DNA from 2 places in the Agrobacterium sp. 22-223-1 genome. Region 2 is predicted to be linked to the other one. Evidence: riboswitches for the same ligand, from Rfam matches in the RefSeq annotation. Region 2 holds a riboswitch; the other holds the start of a gene.

Region 1 (7,189 bases), on a different contig from region 2:
AAGGGCCGATGCGGCGACGCAGGGCGCCGATCTTCTGCTCCTGACGGAGCTGTTCATATCCGGCTACCCGCCGGAAGACCTGGTGCTGAAACCGGCTTTCCTGAAAGCATGCCTGAAAGCCGTGGAAGAGCTGGCGGCGGAAACCGCCGATGGCGGACCGGGCATCGTCATCGGTTTTCCGCGACAGGGCGAGACGGGCCGGCACAATTCCGTGGCGCTTCTGGATGGCGGCAAGATCATCGCGCTGCGCGACAAGATCGACCTGCCGAATTACGGCGAGTTCGACGAGAAGCGGGTTTTCTCCGAAGGCTCGATTTCCGGTCCCTATAATTTCCGTGGGGTCAGGATCGGCATTCCGATCTGCGAGGAAATCTGGAACGATATGGGTGTCTGCGAGACGCTTGCCGAAAGCGGGGCGGAAATCCTGCTGGTGCCGAACGGTTCGCCCTATTATCGCGGCAAGCTGGATGTGCGCCATCAGGTGGCGCTGCGACAGGTGATTGAAAGCGGCCTGCCGCTCGTTTTCGCCAACCAGTTGGGTGGGCAGGATGAGCTGGTGTTCGACGGCGCGAGCTTCGGCTTCAATGCCGACAAAACGCTCGCCTTCCAGATGAGTCAGTTCGAGGCCACACTTGCCGTCACCGACTGGAAACGCACGGCAGACGGCTGGCATTGCGATAGCGGACCTTTCTCGAAGATTCCCGAAGGCGAGGAGGCGGATTACCGCGCCTGCATGCTGGGCTTTCGCGATTACGTCAACAAGAACGGCTTCAAGAGCGTGGTTCTCGGCCTTTCCGGCGGCATCGATTCGGCGATCTGTGCCGCCCTTGCCGTCGATGCGCTGGGCGAGGAGCGGGTGCGCTGCATCATGCTGCCTTACCGCTATACTTCGGAGGAATCGCTGAAGGATGCGGCCGATTGCGCCAAGGCGCTGGGCTGCCGTTACGATATCGTGCCGATTTCAGAGCCGGTGGAAGGATTCCTCTCGGCGCTTTCCGATCTCTTCGAGGGCACGGAAGAGGGCATTACCGAGGAAAACCTGCAGAGCCGCACGCGCGGCACCATCTTGATGGCCGTCTCGAACAAGTTCGGCTCCATGGTGGTGACGACGGGCAACAAGTCGGAAATGTCGGTGGGTTATGCCACGCTCTACGGCGACATGAATGGCGGTTTCAACCCCATCAAGGACCTCTACAAGATGCAGGTCTATGCCATTTCCAGCTGGCGCAATGCCCATGTGCCGCCGGGCGCGCTCGGCCCTTCCGGTGAGGTGATCCCGGCCAATATCATTTCCAAGGCCCCCTCGGCCGAATTGCGCCCCAACCAGACCGACCAGGATTCGCTGCCGCCCTATCCGGTGCTGGACGATATTCTGGAATGCCTCGTCGAGAAGGAAATGTCGGTTGAGGAAATTCTGGCTCGTGGCCATGATGTGGCGACGGTGCACCGGGTGGAGCATCTGCTCTATCTCGCCGAATACAAGCGCCGGCAATCGGCGCCGGGTGTGAAGATCACCAAGAAGAACTTTGGGCGTGACAGGCGTTATCCGATCACCAACCGGTTTCGGGATCGATGATTGAAGGAAGGCGCGGGTAGCGGATGCTTTGCCCGGCGTTGCCGTGCGTTTCTTCTCCCCGCCGGGGAGAAGGTGGCCCGAAGGGTCGGATGAGGGGGCAACCTCTCGGTCTATCGCTGACGTCGCCCCCTCATCCCGCTGCCGCGGACTTCTCCCCCGCGGGGAGAAGAAACAAGCGGCATGCGCTCGTTCCACAACAAGCCTTCGTGTTTAAGCAAGCGGCGCGGAGAAAACCCCGCGCCGTTCACTTACCTTAAATAACTTGTCCCACATCGATGCGGTTGCCATCCGGGTCCTCAAACACAAAGGCCCTGAGACCGTAATCCTTGTCCTGCAGGCCCTTGATGATGCGCAAGCCCTGGCTCTTGCAGAGCGCATGCAGCGCGTCCACATCGCTCACCATCATATGCGCCACATTGAAGGGTGCTGCCTTGTGTGCGGGCTGCAATGTCAGGTGCAGCTCGGCATTGCCCTGTTTGAGGATCATGAAGCCGACAGGGTTGCCGTTTTCGAAGGTCTTTTCGAAGCCCAGCACGCCAACGTAAAAATCATGGGCCTTTTCGATGTTTTTGACAGGAAGCATTGCGGCGATCCGGCCGAAGCGGATGCCGTGATCGGCGATGGTATTCATCGCGGAACCTCGGATCTGGGAGAAACGGCAAAGGTCGCGGACGGTGCCGGAGCGCTGGCGTTTTTTCTGGTTTGAATTTGCAGGACGGTGCCTGCCGCCCTAGGATCATAATCGAGGCGATGGCGGATGCAAACGGAATGTCTGCACCGGGCGCTTTGAACGAGACACCGACACGCCCGGGAGGCAGAATGCGCAGCTCCATCGAAATCTTCAACATCCGCACCCGGCAGATGCGGGTGGTGTGGCAGACGCCTGATCTTTTTGAAGCGCCGAACTGGTCGCCGGATGGAAAATACCTGCTGCTGAACAGCGAAGGGCTGCTTTACCGCCTGTCTCTTGCCGGTGATATTTCGCCGCAAAAGGTCGATACCGGCTTTGCGACGCTCTGCAACAACGATCACGGCATTTCGCCGGATGGTTCGCTCTACGCCATTTCCGACAAGGTGGAATTCGGCAAGAGCGCCATTTATCTCATGGCCTCGGCGGGCGGTGCGCCGCGGCTGATGACGAAAAATCTTCCCTCTTACTGGCATGGCTGGTCGCCGGATGAGAAAGGTTTTGCCTATTGCGGCATTCGCGATCAGGTCTTCGATATCTATTCGATGGATATAACAAGCGGCGTCGAGACGCGGCTGACCCATGGCGAAGGCCGCAATGACGGGCCGGATTATTCGCCGGACGGTGAGTGGATCTATTTCAATTCCAGCCGCACCGGGCGAATGCAGATCTGGCGCGTGCGGGTGGATGGCTCAGCCGTCGAGCGCATCACCGACAGCCCCTATGGCGACTGGTTTCCGCACCCGTCTCCGAGGGGAGACAAGGTGGTGTTCGTTTCCTATGACGGCGACGTTTTCGACCATCCGCGCGATCTCGATGTGCGGGTGCGGCTGATGGATATGGATGGCGGCAATGCCGAGACGCTGTTCGAACTTTTCGGCGGGCAGGGAACGATGAATTCGCCCAACTGGTCACCGGATGGGGACGAGTTCGCTTATGTCAGGTATTTCCCGGTGGAATGATGGGGATGAGGCAGGCCACATTGCCGCACCGCCGGCAGGATGCTTGCATCCGCAAACTTTTTTGCCCATAGCTTGCCTGTCAGGTGCCTGCCCTTGCGGCGGGAGAATCGGGAATCCGGTGAAAGACCGGAACGTGCCCAGCGCTGTGAGGCGGACGTTCTTTTTTAAAGCCACTGGAGCAATTCGGGAAGGCGAAAAGGGCGGATGAAGCCAAGTCAGAAGACCGGCCTGACGGGATAGACCGAACCGCGCGGACGGCGGCAGGTTGTTGTCGAGGCGGGGTGCGCATTTGCGCCCGGTCTTCGCATTGTTGGGGATAAACGATGCCAGCCGATTCGTCCGTAAGCAATCCGCCCGGCGCCAGTTCGTTCGATCACGCGCTCTCGCCCGCCCGCCCGTTTTCCTGTGAGGAACGCGAGGCGATTTACCGCGCCATCGAGACCCGTCGTGACGTGCGCGACCAGTTCCTGCCGGACCCGCTGCCGGACGATCTGGTGGAGCGTCTTTTGAAGGCGGCCCATTCCGCACCCTCTGTCGGTTTCATGCAGCCGTGGAATTTTACCCTCGTCACCGATGGCGCGATCCGTCAGGCGGCCTTCGTGGCCTTCAGCCGCGCCAATGAGGAGGCGGCGGCGATGTTTACGGGCGAGCAGCAGGCGCTTTATCGCAGTCTCAAGCTTGAAGGCATCCGCAAGGCGCCGCTCAGCATCTGCGTCACCTGCGATCCGACGCGCGGCGGCAAGGTGGTGCTGGGCCGCACCCACAATCCGCGCACGGATGTCTATTCCACCGTCTGCGCCATCCAGAATCTCTGGCTCGCGGCGCGCGCCGAAGGCATCGGCGTCGGCTGGGTCAGCATTTTCCACGATAGCGACATTCGCACCATTCTCGATATTCCCGACCATATCGAAATCGTCGCCTGGCTTTGCCTCGGCCGTGTCGATGCGCTCTATAACGAGCCGGAACTGGCGGTGAAGGGCTGGCGACAGCGCGTGCCGCTGGAGGAACTGGTGTTCCGTAACCGCTGGGGCGGGGTGTAGAAGCGGAGGCCTGTGAACAAAGCGGGACGTTGCCGCGTGTTTCTTCTCCCCGCCGGAGAGAAGGTGGCCCGAAGGGTCGGATGAGGGGGCAAGCTCTCCGAATATCGCTGACGCCGCCCCCTCATCCCGCTGCCGCGGACTTCTCCCCCTCGGGGAGAAGAAGCAAGGGGAGCGCGCTCGCTCCGCGATGTATGTCACTGCTGCGGCTGTATACCCTTCAATGCCGGGTTCTTCAGGTCGATCCGGCCCGTCTGGTCGGGCAGGAATTTCGGGCCTATGACGCGGACGCGGCTATCGTTCGGGTCATAGTCGCGTTCGGGAACGGGCTGTTCCGGCGGCTTGGCAGCCTGTTGCTGTTCGGTGGGTTTTTCAGCCTTGTCACCTTGCGGTGATGGAATGGTGGTGATGCCGGAATAGGGTTTTTCGGGCTGCGGCCGGGCGGCCTCTTCCTGCTTTTGCATTTCATTGTGATAGGCGGCCATGTTGCAGGCGCAGCCCGGCGCTTTTGCTGTGGCGTTCCTGTAAGCGAAGGCGGTTGGCAGCTCTCTGTAGGGTTTGCCTGTTTCCGCCGAAACCATATCGGCGGTTTCCTGATCCGTCATGGAGTGGAAATAAAGCTCCGTCTCGGTGCCCGGACACATTTTCTCGCACTGCTCCGCCTGGGCGCGGAAATCGAGCGGCGAGGCATTGGAAGCGATGGGGAAAAACGAGCCGTCGCAGGTGCGCACGCAGAGTGTGCGAAGCCCGCCCTCGGCGGCGTTGGGGTAGGGCGAAAGCCCCGCCTGTCCCGGCTCGTCGCCGTTCTGCGGGCCATTCTGCCGAAAAGCGTCGGGATAACGCGTTACATCCGGAGGCGGCGGCAATTGCGTTTCCGTTTGCGGCAGGGTGTTGCAGCCATTGGCATCGAGGGCGGCAAGAATGCGCTGACGCCTGATGTCGCCGTCGTCGCTACGCGCTGCCGCCATGGCGTCGTCGCGGTCACGGATGATGGCGTCGCGCTCGCTTTCTGCTTCCGCCAGCGCATCGCCGATTTCGGCGCAGATACCGGCATTGGGATTGCCGTAGACGATGACGCTGCCGGATGAGCAGCCATAGCCGCGCAAGTCGTTCCTGATCTTGCGGATGACGATATTCTGGCGGGCGAGCGCATTGGCGTAACGCCGCACCTCGGCCGTATTGCCGATGACGCGGGGCGGCTCGCGCAATTGCGCATAAAGCATATCGCAGACCTGATCCGCGAAAGCGGCGGCCGGGGCGACGAAAACAAGGGGAAGCAGGAGGCCGATGATGCGGCTGCGGCGGGTCAATTGTTCGATCCGTTCGATGTCCCCGGCCGGTGGCAGGGGCGTTATACTTCACGAAATCCGTGTTTCGGGAAGATAACATAAGCTGTTGCCGCAAGGCGGCAACAGCCTGTTCAAAATTGCGTTAATAGGGCCTCTATCACACCGAAGGATGCGAGGCCTGCACGACGGCAAAGGCCGCCATGTTGACGACGCCGCGCGAGGTGACGCTGGGCGACAGGATATGGGCGGGCAGGGCCGTGCCGAGCAGGATCGGGCCGACATGCAGGCCTTCCGTCAAGGTGCGGGTGACGCCGAGGGTGATGTTGGCGGCATCGAGGTTCGGGAAGACCAGAAGGTTCGCTTCGCCGGTCAGCACGCTGTTCGGCATGGCGCGCTTGCGCAGCGCTTCCGAAAGGGCCGAACCGCCCTGCATTTCGCCGTCAACTTCCAGTTCCGGTGCGGCTTCCTGCACGATCTTCAGGGCACGGCGCATCTTGCGGGCGCTTTCGGAATCGCGCGAGCCGAAATTGGAATGGCTGGCGAGGGCGATCTTCGGCGTGATGCCGAAGCGGCGGATTTCCTTGGCCGCGAGAATGGCCATTTCCGCCACTTCCTCGGAGGTCGGATCGTAATTCACGAAAGTGTCGGTCAGGAACAGCGCACCCTGCTGGGTGATGAGCAGGCTGAGGCCGGCGAAGGAACGCACGCCTTCCTGCTTGCCGATGATCTGGTTCACGTCGCGCAGGTGGCGGTCGTAACGGCCTTCGAGGCCGCAGATCAGCGCATCCGCTTCGCCGCGCTTCACCGACAGTGCGCCGATGACGGTCGTGTTGGTGCGCACGATGGTGCGGGCTGCTTCCGGGTTGATGCCGACGCGGCCGACAAGGGCGAAATAGTCATCGACATAGTCGCGGTAGCGCGGATCGTCTTCCGGGTTGACCACGGCGAAATCCGTATGCGGGCGAATGCGCAGGCCGAAGCGCTTCAGGCGCGTTTCGATGATCTGCGGGCGGCCGATGAGGATCGGAATGCCGGTGCCTTCTTCCAGAAGCACCTGGGCGGCGCGCAGCACGCGCTCGTCTTCGCCCTCGGCAAAGATGATGCGCTTCTTTTCGGCGGCCTTGGCGGCATTGAAGACCGGCTTCATGATGAAGCCGGAGCGCCAGACGAAACGGTTCAGCTGGTCGAGATAGGCTTCGAAATCGGTGATCGGCCGGGCGGCGACGCCGCTTGCGGCCGCAGCGCGGGCAACGGCGGGCGCAATGCGCAGAATGAGGCGCGGATCGAAGGGCGAGGGGATGAGGTAGTTCGGGCCGAAGACCGGCGTTTCGCCGCTATAGGCCTTTGCGGCCACTTCGGAGACTTCCTCCCGCGCGAGTTCGGCGATGGCCTGCACGGCGGCCATCTTCATTTCCTCGTTGATCGTGGTCGCGCCGCAATCGAGCGCGCCGCGGAAGATATAGGGGAAGCAGAGAACGTTGTTGACCTGGTTCGGGAAATCCGAGCGGCCGGTGCAGATCATCGCATCCGGACGGGCCGCACGCGCCGCCTCCGGCATGATTTCCGGATTGGGGTTGGCAAGCGCCAGGATCAGCGGGTTTTCCGCCATGCGCTCCAAGAGTTCCGGCTTCAGCACG
Region 2 (7,189 bases):
AAGCGCGATCAGCGCCGGGAACATGTCGCGGAACAGGCCGGAAATGCGAAAGGTGACGTCGACACGCGGCCGCCCCAGGCTCGCCGGCGGCAGAACCTCAATACCGGTGACCCGGCCGGTGGCGGGGTCGTGGATCGGTCTCGCCCCCATCAGATGCAGCGCCTGCGCCACATCCTCACCGCCATTGCGCAGACTGGCGCTGCCCCACAGATCGAAAACCAGATGTTTCGGCCAGTCGCCATGGGACTGCAGATGATGGCGCAGCACCTCTTCGCCCGCCATGCGGCCCAGCTCGAACGCCGTCGGCGTCGGCATGGTGCGCGGATCGGCAGCATAGAGATTGCGGCCCGTGGGCAGCACATCGAGCCGCCCGCGCGCAGGTGCGCCGGAAGGGCCGGGGACGATATGCCGGCCATCGAGCGCGGCAAGCAGGGCAGCTTTTTCCGATTTGGCGCTTTCGAGCCTCAGAAGATCGGTCTCGTCTTTTGCACAGCGGCCAAAAACATGCTGGCCATCCTTGATGGCGAAATCCTTGAGGTCGCAGAGAAAAGCATCGATGCGTGAGAGGGCCGCATCGGCATCATCCTTCGCAGCCACGCCCGCTTGCGCCGCAAGCCCGGTCTCCAGCGCCTTTTCGACGATCAGTTTCGCCAGCCGGTCACGCCGGCGGCGATCCAGCCCATCCGCCTGCGCATATTCATCGACCAGCTGCTCCAGCGCCGACTGTTCTGGCGAAAGCCCGGCATTGACCAGCACGGGCGGGACATGGCCGATGGTCACAGCCGCAATTCGCCGCTTGGCGACCGCCGCCTCGCCCGGATTGGAAACGATGAACGGATAGACTACAGGCAGCGAGCCGGTAACGATTTCGGGAAAACAATTGCGGGAAAGCGCCACCGTCTTGCCCGGCAGCCATTCCAGCGTTCCATGCGCGCCAACATGCACGATGGCATGCGCACCCGCAATCCGCTGCATCCATGCACCGAAGGCAACAAGCGCGTGACGCGGCGGCAGGGCAGGGTCGTGGTAGTCCACCCGGCGATCCTCATTGCGGCCCCTGTCCGGCGCTAGCGCCACGAACACTTCGCCGAAACGGGCGGCGCGGAACCGGAATGCGCCATCGACGAGTGCATCGTCATCGGTTGCCACGCCCCATGTCGCGTTTACGGATGCGGTAGATGCCGGCGGCAAGGCGGAGAAAAAAGCCTCGTAGGTGGAAAGATCAATTGCCGCTTCCTGTTGCTCGACGCAGTCGAGCAGCGCCCGCGCGGTCTTAGGAATATCCTTGACCGTATAACCGGCCCCGGCAAGATCGCGCATCATTTCGAGAACGCTTTGCGGCACATCGAGACCGACGGCATAACCGGTTCGTCCGGGCGCCGCACCGGGATAATCCGGCATCAGAATGACGAGACGGCGATCCCGTGGAAGGGCATTCCTCAGCCGCAGGAAAGCGGCGATGCGATTTGCCACCTGCTCGACCCGATCGGCCTCGGGTACATTGAGCAAACTCGCGCCGCCATCCACGCGCGCCTGTTTGAACGAGATTGCTCCGGCGAGAATCCGGCCATCCAGTTCCGGCAGGACGACGTGCATGGCGAGATCGGAGGGATTGAGCCCGCGCGCATTTTCCGCCCATCCGTCCCGCCGCGTCGTCGCCATCACCACCTGAAACACCGGCACGCCGAGACGGTCGAACAGCGTTGTGCCATTGTCATCCGTCTGGCTGGCGAAGGCGGTGGCGGCAATGATGGCGGCGGGCCTCAGATCGGGCAGCGCCGTTTCGAGGAAACGGATCGCCTCGCTATCCTTCAGACCGCAGACAAAAATCGGCAAGGGTGCAAAACCGCGCCGCGAGAGCGCCTCGAAAAGCGCATCCACCGGTGCTGCATCTGCCGCCAGAAGCATGGAACGGTAAAACAGAATGGGCAGAACGGGCGCACCGTCGGGAAAACCCGCGCAGGCTTCCACCCTATCCACAACGCCCCTACCGGGCCGGTAGAAACCGGCTTTCGGCAGCGGTTCGGCTTCGATATCCGGCCATGCCTCGCCTCTTGCAAGAGCGGCGAGACCAAGGGCAAGCCGATCCATATTCTCCTGCCCGCCCTCGCGAAAGAAGGAGAGGACCGAGGTCAAAATCCGCCGATCGACGGTCGAGGCCGCTTCGAGTTTCTCGTCCCTTTCGCTGCACTCACCCGGCAAAAGCAGAAGCTTGATGCCGCGCCTGCGTGCAAGAATGGAAAGCTGATCGACACCGTAACGCCAGCGTTCCGCACCGCCGAGAATCCGGATAAGAATAACCTTGGCATGTTCCGCCGTCTTTTCGATCCAGAGATCGACCGACATGGGATGTCGAAGCTCGGAGAGGTTGGCGGCTGACAGGGAGGGGAGCGCACCCTCTGTTCGCCGCCAGGCCTGTTCCAAGCCGGCCAGATCGCTTGCCGAAAAAGACAGTACCACCACATCAGACCGGGGCTGGTTGAGATCAACCGGCTCGATCAGGTCGTCCAGAGACGAGGATGTGGTGGCGAGAATGTGCATCGTCAGGCGGCCAGCATCTGTTCGATCTTTTCGCGGTTGATGCCCTTTTCGCCGATGACGACGAGGCGGCTGCGGCGTTCCTCACCCACAGCCCAGGGCCGGTCGTAATAATGGTTGACGCGGCTGCCGACAGCCTGCACCTGCAGGCGCATCGGCTTTGCGGAAACCTCGATGAAGCCCTTGATGCGCAGGACATTTTCCGCAGCTGCCGTCTCGGCGATACGGGCTGCCAGCGCTTCCGGGTCGGTCACGGCCGGCAGATCGATGACGAAGCTGTCGAAATCGTCATGCTCATGGTCGAGTTCGCCATCATGGTGGGTACGGCGGTTTTCGATATCCTCTTCCACCGCAAGGCCAAGACCGATCAGCACGGCGGGGTCGATGGCGCCATTGGAAGCCACGACGATCTTTGCCGCCTTCGGCAGATGTTCGAGAACATGCGCCTTGGCCTTGTTCAGGCCGGCATCGTCAAGAAGATCGGCCTTGGTCAGCACGATAAGATCGGCGCAGGCGACCTGATCCTCGAAAACCTCTTCGACCGGGTCATCGTGATCGAGCGCCTCGTCATTGGCCCGCTGGGCCGCGAGCGCTTCCATGTCGTGCGCCACCTGCCCTTCGGCAAGGGCGGCGCCATCCACCACGGCCACGACGGCATCCACCGTCACGCGGCTCTTGATCGCCGGCCACTGGAAGGCCTGCACCAGCGGCTTCGGCAGGGCGAGGCCGGAAGTTTCGATGAGGATATGCTCCACCTTCGGCTGGCGGCTCAGAATCTGTTCGATGGCGGGCTGGAAATCATCCGCCACCGTGCAGCAGATGCAGCCATTGGCCAGTTCGACGATGTTTTCTTCCGGGCAGCTTTCAATACCGCAACCTTTGAGAATCTCGCCATCGATGCCGATATCGCCGAATTCGTTGACGATGATCGCCAGCCGCTTGCCGTCCAGCTTTTCGAGAAGGCCGCGCAGCAGCGTGGTTTTGCCAGCCCCCAGAAAGCCGGTGACGATGGTGCAGGGAACGCGGTCCAGAAGGGTGCTCATGATCTCTCCTCGGTAAAATCGAATGGGGGAATGCGCGCCACCATGCCGCGCTTTAAGGGTTCCGGGCGACCGCGCCAGGGCATCAGGCCGTCGGGAGCAGCGGCCAGCAGCCGTGCGCCGGTCAGCAAATCTTCCGCGTCACTTATTGTCAGCCCGCCAAAGACATAGGACCAGCCATTGGCGCTGCGCAGCACGGCGCTAAGCCCGCGCTTGCAATTGGCGAGGCAGTTGACGGAACGAACGGTGACACCCGTTTCCTCCGCCTTTGCGATGACGGCATCGGCGAGGCGTGAGCCGGGGCGCGGTTCGGCATTGGGCTCGGCTTCATCGCGACAGCTTCTGCAAACGAAGACGATCACGCCGGACGCCGTTTCGTCCTGCGTGTTTCCGCCTGCACATGAAGATGTCGCTGAAATATCCAAACCGTATCGTTTCCCGCGCCTTGCAAAAAAATCTCGGGGGTGCGGATGTCGAATACGGTATGCGGACAGGCGCAAACCGGATGCTCGATCTAACCGACTGACCGGAGCACCCCGCCCGGCAGACGTTTTTCCTGAAACGGCAGGTCTCCTGGCTCGCGGCTTTACACCCTGACACCGCCTTCCCGAACCCGTTGAGGTGTCCAGTGGCTTTACGGTGCGGGCTTACCGCTTACAGTTGCGGGGGCAGCCACGGAATGACCCGGTAATCGGGCTGGAACCGTGTTCCCTCTTAGCTTTTCCCGTTGCCGGGAAAAGACCGTCAGTCCGTTACCCTTAGGCTGAACGGGCGTGGGGGTCAATGCCGCGGCCCTGTGGCCCGCACATTGCCGGGTGCGGCAAATTGGGTATAGTCGCCGCTCCGAATGGCGGGGGCACCGGGTCCCGCGCCGCTGGATGAAAAGGAAAACGCGATGACACGCGACATCAGCGACAGCGAAGCCGAACGTCACCGACAGAAAATGGTCAACCGCAAGACGATGCAGGACGCCGAGGTTGCGGAAAAGACCATCGAAAAAGGTCTGCTGATGATCAATACCGGTCCCGGCAAGGGCAAATCCACCGCCGCTTTCGGCCTTGCCCTGCGCATGCTCGGCACCGGGCGGCGGGTGGGCGTCGTTCAATTCATCAAGGGCGCATGGTCGACGGGAGAACAGCAGGCGCTGACTTTGTTCGGCGACAAGGTCGTGTGGCGCACCATGGGCGAAGGGTTCACCTGGGACACACAGGATTTGAAACGCGACGTCGCAGCGGCGGCAAAGGCCTGGGAAGAAGCCAAGGTCCTGATGGTCGACGAGACCATCGGCCTGCTGATCCTCGATGAGCTGAACATCGCGCTCCGTTACGATTACCTGCCGCTGGAAGAGGTGGTCGAAACGCTTTCCAGCCGCAGGCCCGATCTGCATGTCATCGTTACCGGCCGCAACGCCAAGCAACCGCTCATCGACGCGGCCGATATGGTGACGGAAATGACCCTCGTGAAACATCACTTCAAGGCGGGCGTGAAGGCGCAGGCGGGGATAGAATTCTGATATGGCTGCACGCGTGCTGATGTTTCAGGGAACCGGCTCGGATGTCGGCAAATCGCTGATGGTGGCCGGCCTTGCCCGTGCCTTCGTCAGGCGCGGCCTGTCCGTCATGCCGTTCAAACCGCAGAACATGTCGAACAATGCGGCGGTCACCGCCGATGGCGGCGAGATTGGTCGTGCGCAGGCGCTGCAGGCACGGGCGGCGGGCGTGCCGCTTTCCGTGCACATGAACCCGGTGCTCCTGAAGCCGCAGAGCGAGACCGGCGCACAGGTGGTGGTGCAGGGCAAGATCGCCGGAAATGCCAAAGCGGCCGATTATCAGCACATGAAGGCCGGGCTGATGCCGCGTGTGTTGGAAAGCTTCGACCGCCTGAAACAACAGACCGATCTGGTGCTGGTGGAAGGCGCAGGCAGCGCCTCCGAAATCAACCTGCGTGCCAATGATATCGCCAATATGGGTTTTGCCAGAGCTGCGGACGCGCCTGTGATCCTGATCGGCGATATCGACCGGGGCGGCGTCATCGCCAGCCTCGTCGGCACCAAAGCCGTGCTCGAAGCTGAAGACGCGGCGATGATCGAAGGTTTTATCGTCAATCGCTTTCGCGGCGATCCGGCCCTGTTTTCAGACGGCATGCGCATGATTGCCGAAAAAACCGGCTGGGCCTCCATCGGGCTCCTGCCGCATTTTTCCGATGCCGCTAAGTTGCCGGCAGAGGATGCTCTCGGGCTTTCCGGCCCGGCTGAGCGGAAACCTGACGCGAAGATCCGCATCGCCGTGCCGATTCTGCCGCATATTTCCAATTTCGACGATCTCGATCCGCTGGACATGGAACCGGATGTCGAACTGATCCGCGTGCGGCCGGGCGAAACCATTCCCGCCGATTGCCGGCTGGTGCTGCTTTGCGGCTCGAAATCCACCATCGTCGATCTTGCCGTGCTGAAGAATACGGGACTCGACATCGATATCAAGGCGCATGTGAGACGTGGCGGCCATGTTCTGGGCCTCTGCGGCGGCTACCAGATGCTTGGGAAAACAGTTGCCGATCCCGAAGGCATCGAAGGAGCGCCGGCAACAGTCGACGGGCTCGGCCTGCTGGATGTCGACACTGTTCTGACGGGCGACAAAAGGCTGGTTTCCGTTACAGGGAAGAGTTTCGACGGAATTGATTTATCCGGCTATGAAATGCATGTCGGTGAAACCGCGAGCGGAACCGACAGCCTGCCTTTTTCAAAAATTGATGGGCATGAAGACGGCGCTGTGTCGCCTGACGGCCGCATCTTCGGCACTTATATTCACGGCCTGTTTTCGGACGACCGCCAACGCGGCGCGTGGCTTGAGCGGCTTGGCGGACAGAACACGGAACTAAACTACGATGCGCAGGTGGACGCCGTTCTTGATCGCCTTGCGGCGCATATGGAACAGCACCTCGATCTCGACCGTCTGCTCGCTATAGCGCGATAAGGATCGCCAGAAGTCCCAGCAGGCCGATCAACAACAGGTCGGCAACCCGTGTGAGCCGCAGCGCCCTGCGAATATCGCCGGCAACCAGCGCCGCCCTGCCGCCTTCGCACATGAAACGCGCCTCGATCATCTGCCCGCCATAGGAGCGCGGCCCTGCGAGCGCAAAGCCGAGAGCGCCAGCCAGCGCCGCCTCCGGCCAGCCGGCATTGGGGGAACGGTGATGGTGGGCATCGCGACGTATCGCGGCCATGGCCCCGCCGGGTGATGCGCCCTTAACAAAAAACGCCGCGACAACGAAAAGAACGCCGCTCAGCCGCGAGGCCGGCAGATTGACCAGATCGTCCAGCCGGGCGGAGGCCCAGCCGAAAGCCTCATGACGGGGTGAGCGATGGCCGATCATGCTGTCGGCCGTATTGATCGCCTTGTAGGCCGCGCCGCCCGGTAGGCCCAGGAGGCCGAGCCAGAAGGCGGGAGCGACGATGCCGTCGGAAAAATTCTCGGCCAGACTTTCGATCGCCGCACGGCAAATTGCCGCCTCGTCCAGCTTTTGCGGATCGCGCCCGACGATCATCGATACCGCCTTGCGGCCGCCTTCCACACCCTCGCGCTCCAGCGCAGTGGCGACAGCCTCCACATGTT

The links. Region 2 has a riboswitch for cobalamin ahead of ACQZ60_RS22280 (DUF1636 family protein). Riboswitches for the same ligand answer to the same signal wherever they lie in the genome.
Region 1: another riboswitch for cobalamin. It lies ahead of bluB (5,6-dimethylbenzimidazole synthase); the one in region 2 lies ahead of ACQZ60_RS22280 (DUF1636 family protein).

The regions. Positions count from the first base shown of each region.
Region 1 covers NZ_JBNWCN010000001.1:1,626,692-1,633,880, reverse strand. The annotation lists gene ACQZ60_RS08095 (NAD+ synthase) at 1-1,576, shown strand, start outside; gene ACQZ60_RS08090 (glyoxalase superfamily protein) at 1,830-2,207, opposite strand; gene ACQZ60_RS08085 (TolB family protein) at 2,396-3,226, shown strand; cobalamin riboswitch at 3,291-3,472, shown strand; gene bluB (5,6-dimethylbenzimidazole synthase) at 3,550-4,266, shown strand; gene ACQZ60_RS08075 (DUF2865 domain-containing protein) at 4,461-5,573, opposite strand; gene ACQZ60_RS08070 (NADP-dependent malic enzyme) at 5,710-7,189, opposite strand, start outside.
Region 2 covers NZ_JBNWCN010000006.1:288,538-295,726, forward strand. The annotation lists gene cobN (cobaltochelatase subunit CobN) at 1-2,541, opposite strand, end outside; gene cobW (cobalamin biosynthesis protein CobW) at 2,544-3,581, opposite strand; gene ACQZ60_RS22280 (DUF1636 family protein) at 3,578-4,003, opposite strand; cobalamin riboswitch at 4,125-4,339, opposite strand; gene cobO (cob(I)yrinic acid a,c-diamide adenosyltransferase) at 4,474-5,091, shown strand; gene ACQZ60_RS22290 (cobyric acid synthase) at 5,093-6,550, shown strand; gene cbiB (adenosylcobinamide-phosphate synthase CbiB) at 6,537-7,189, opposite strand, start outside.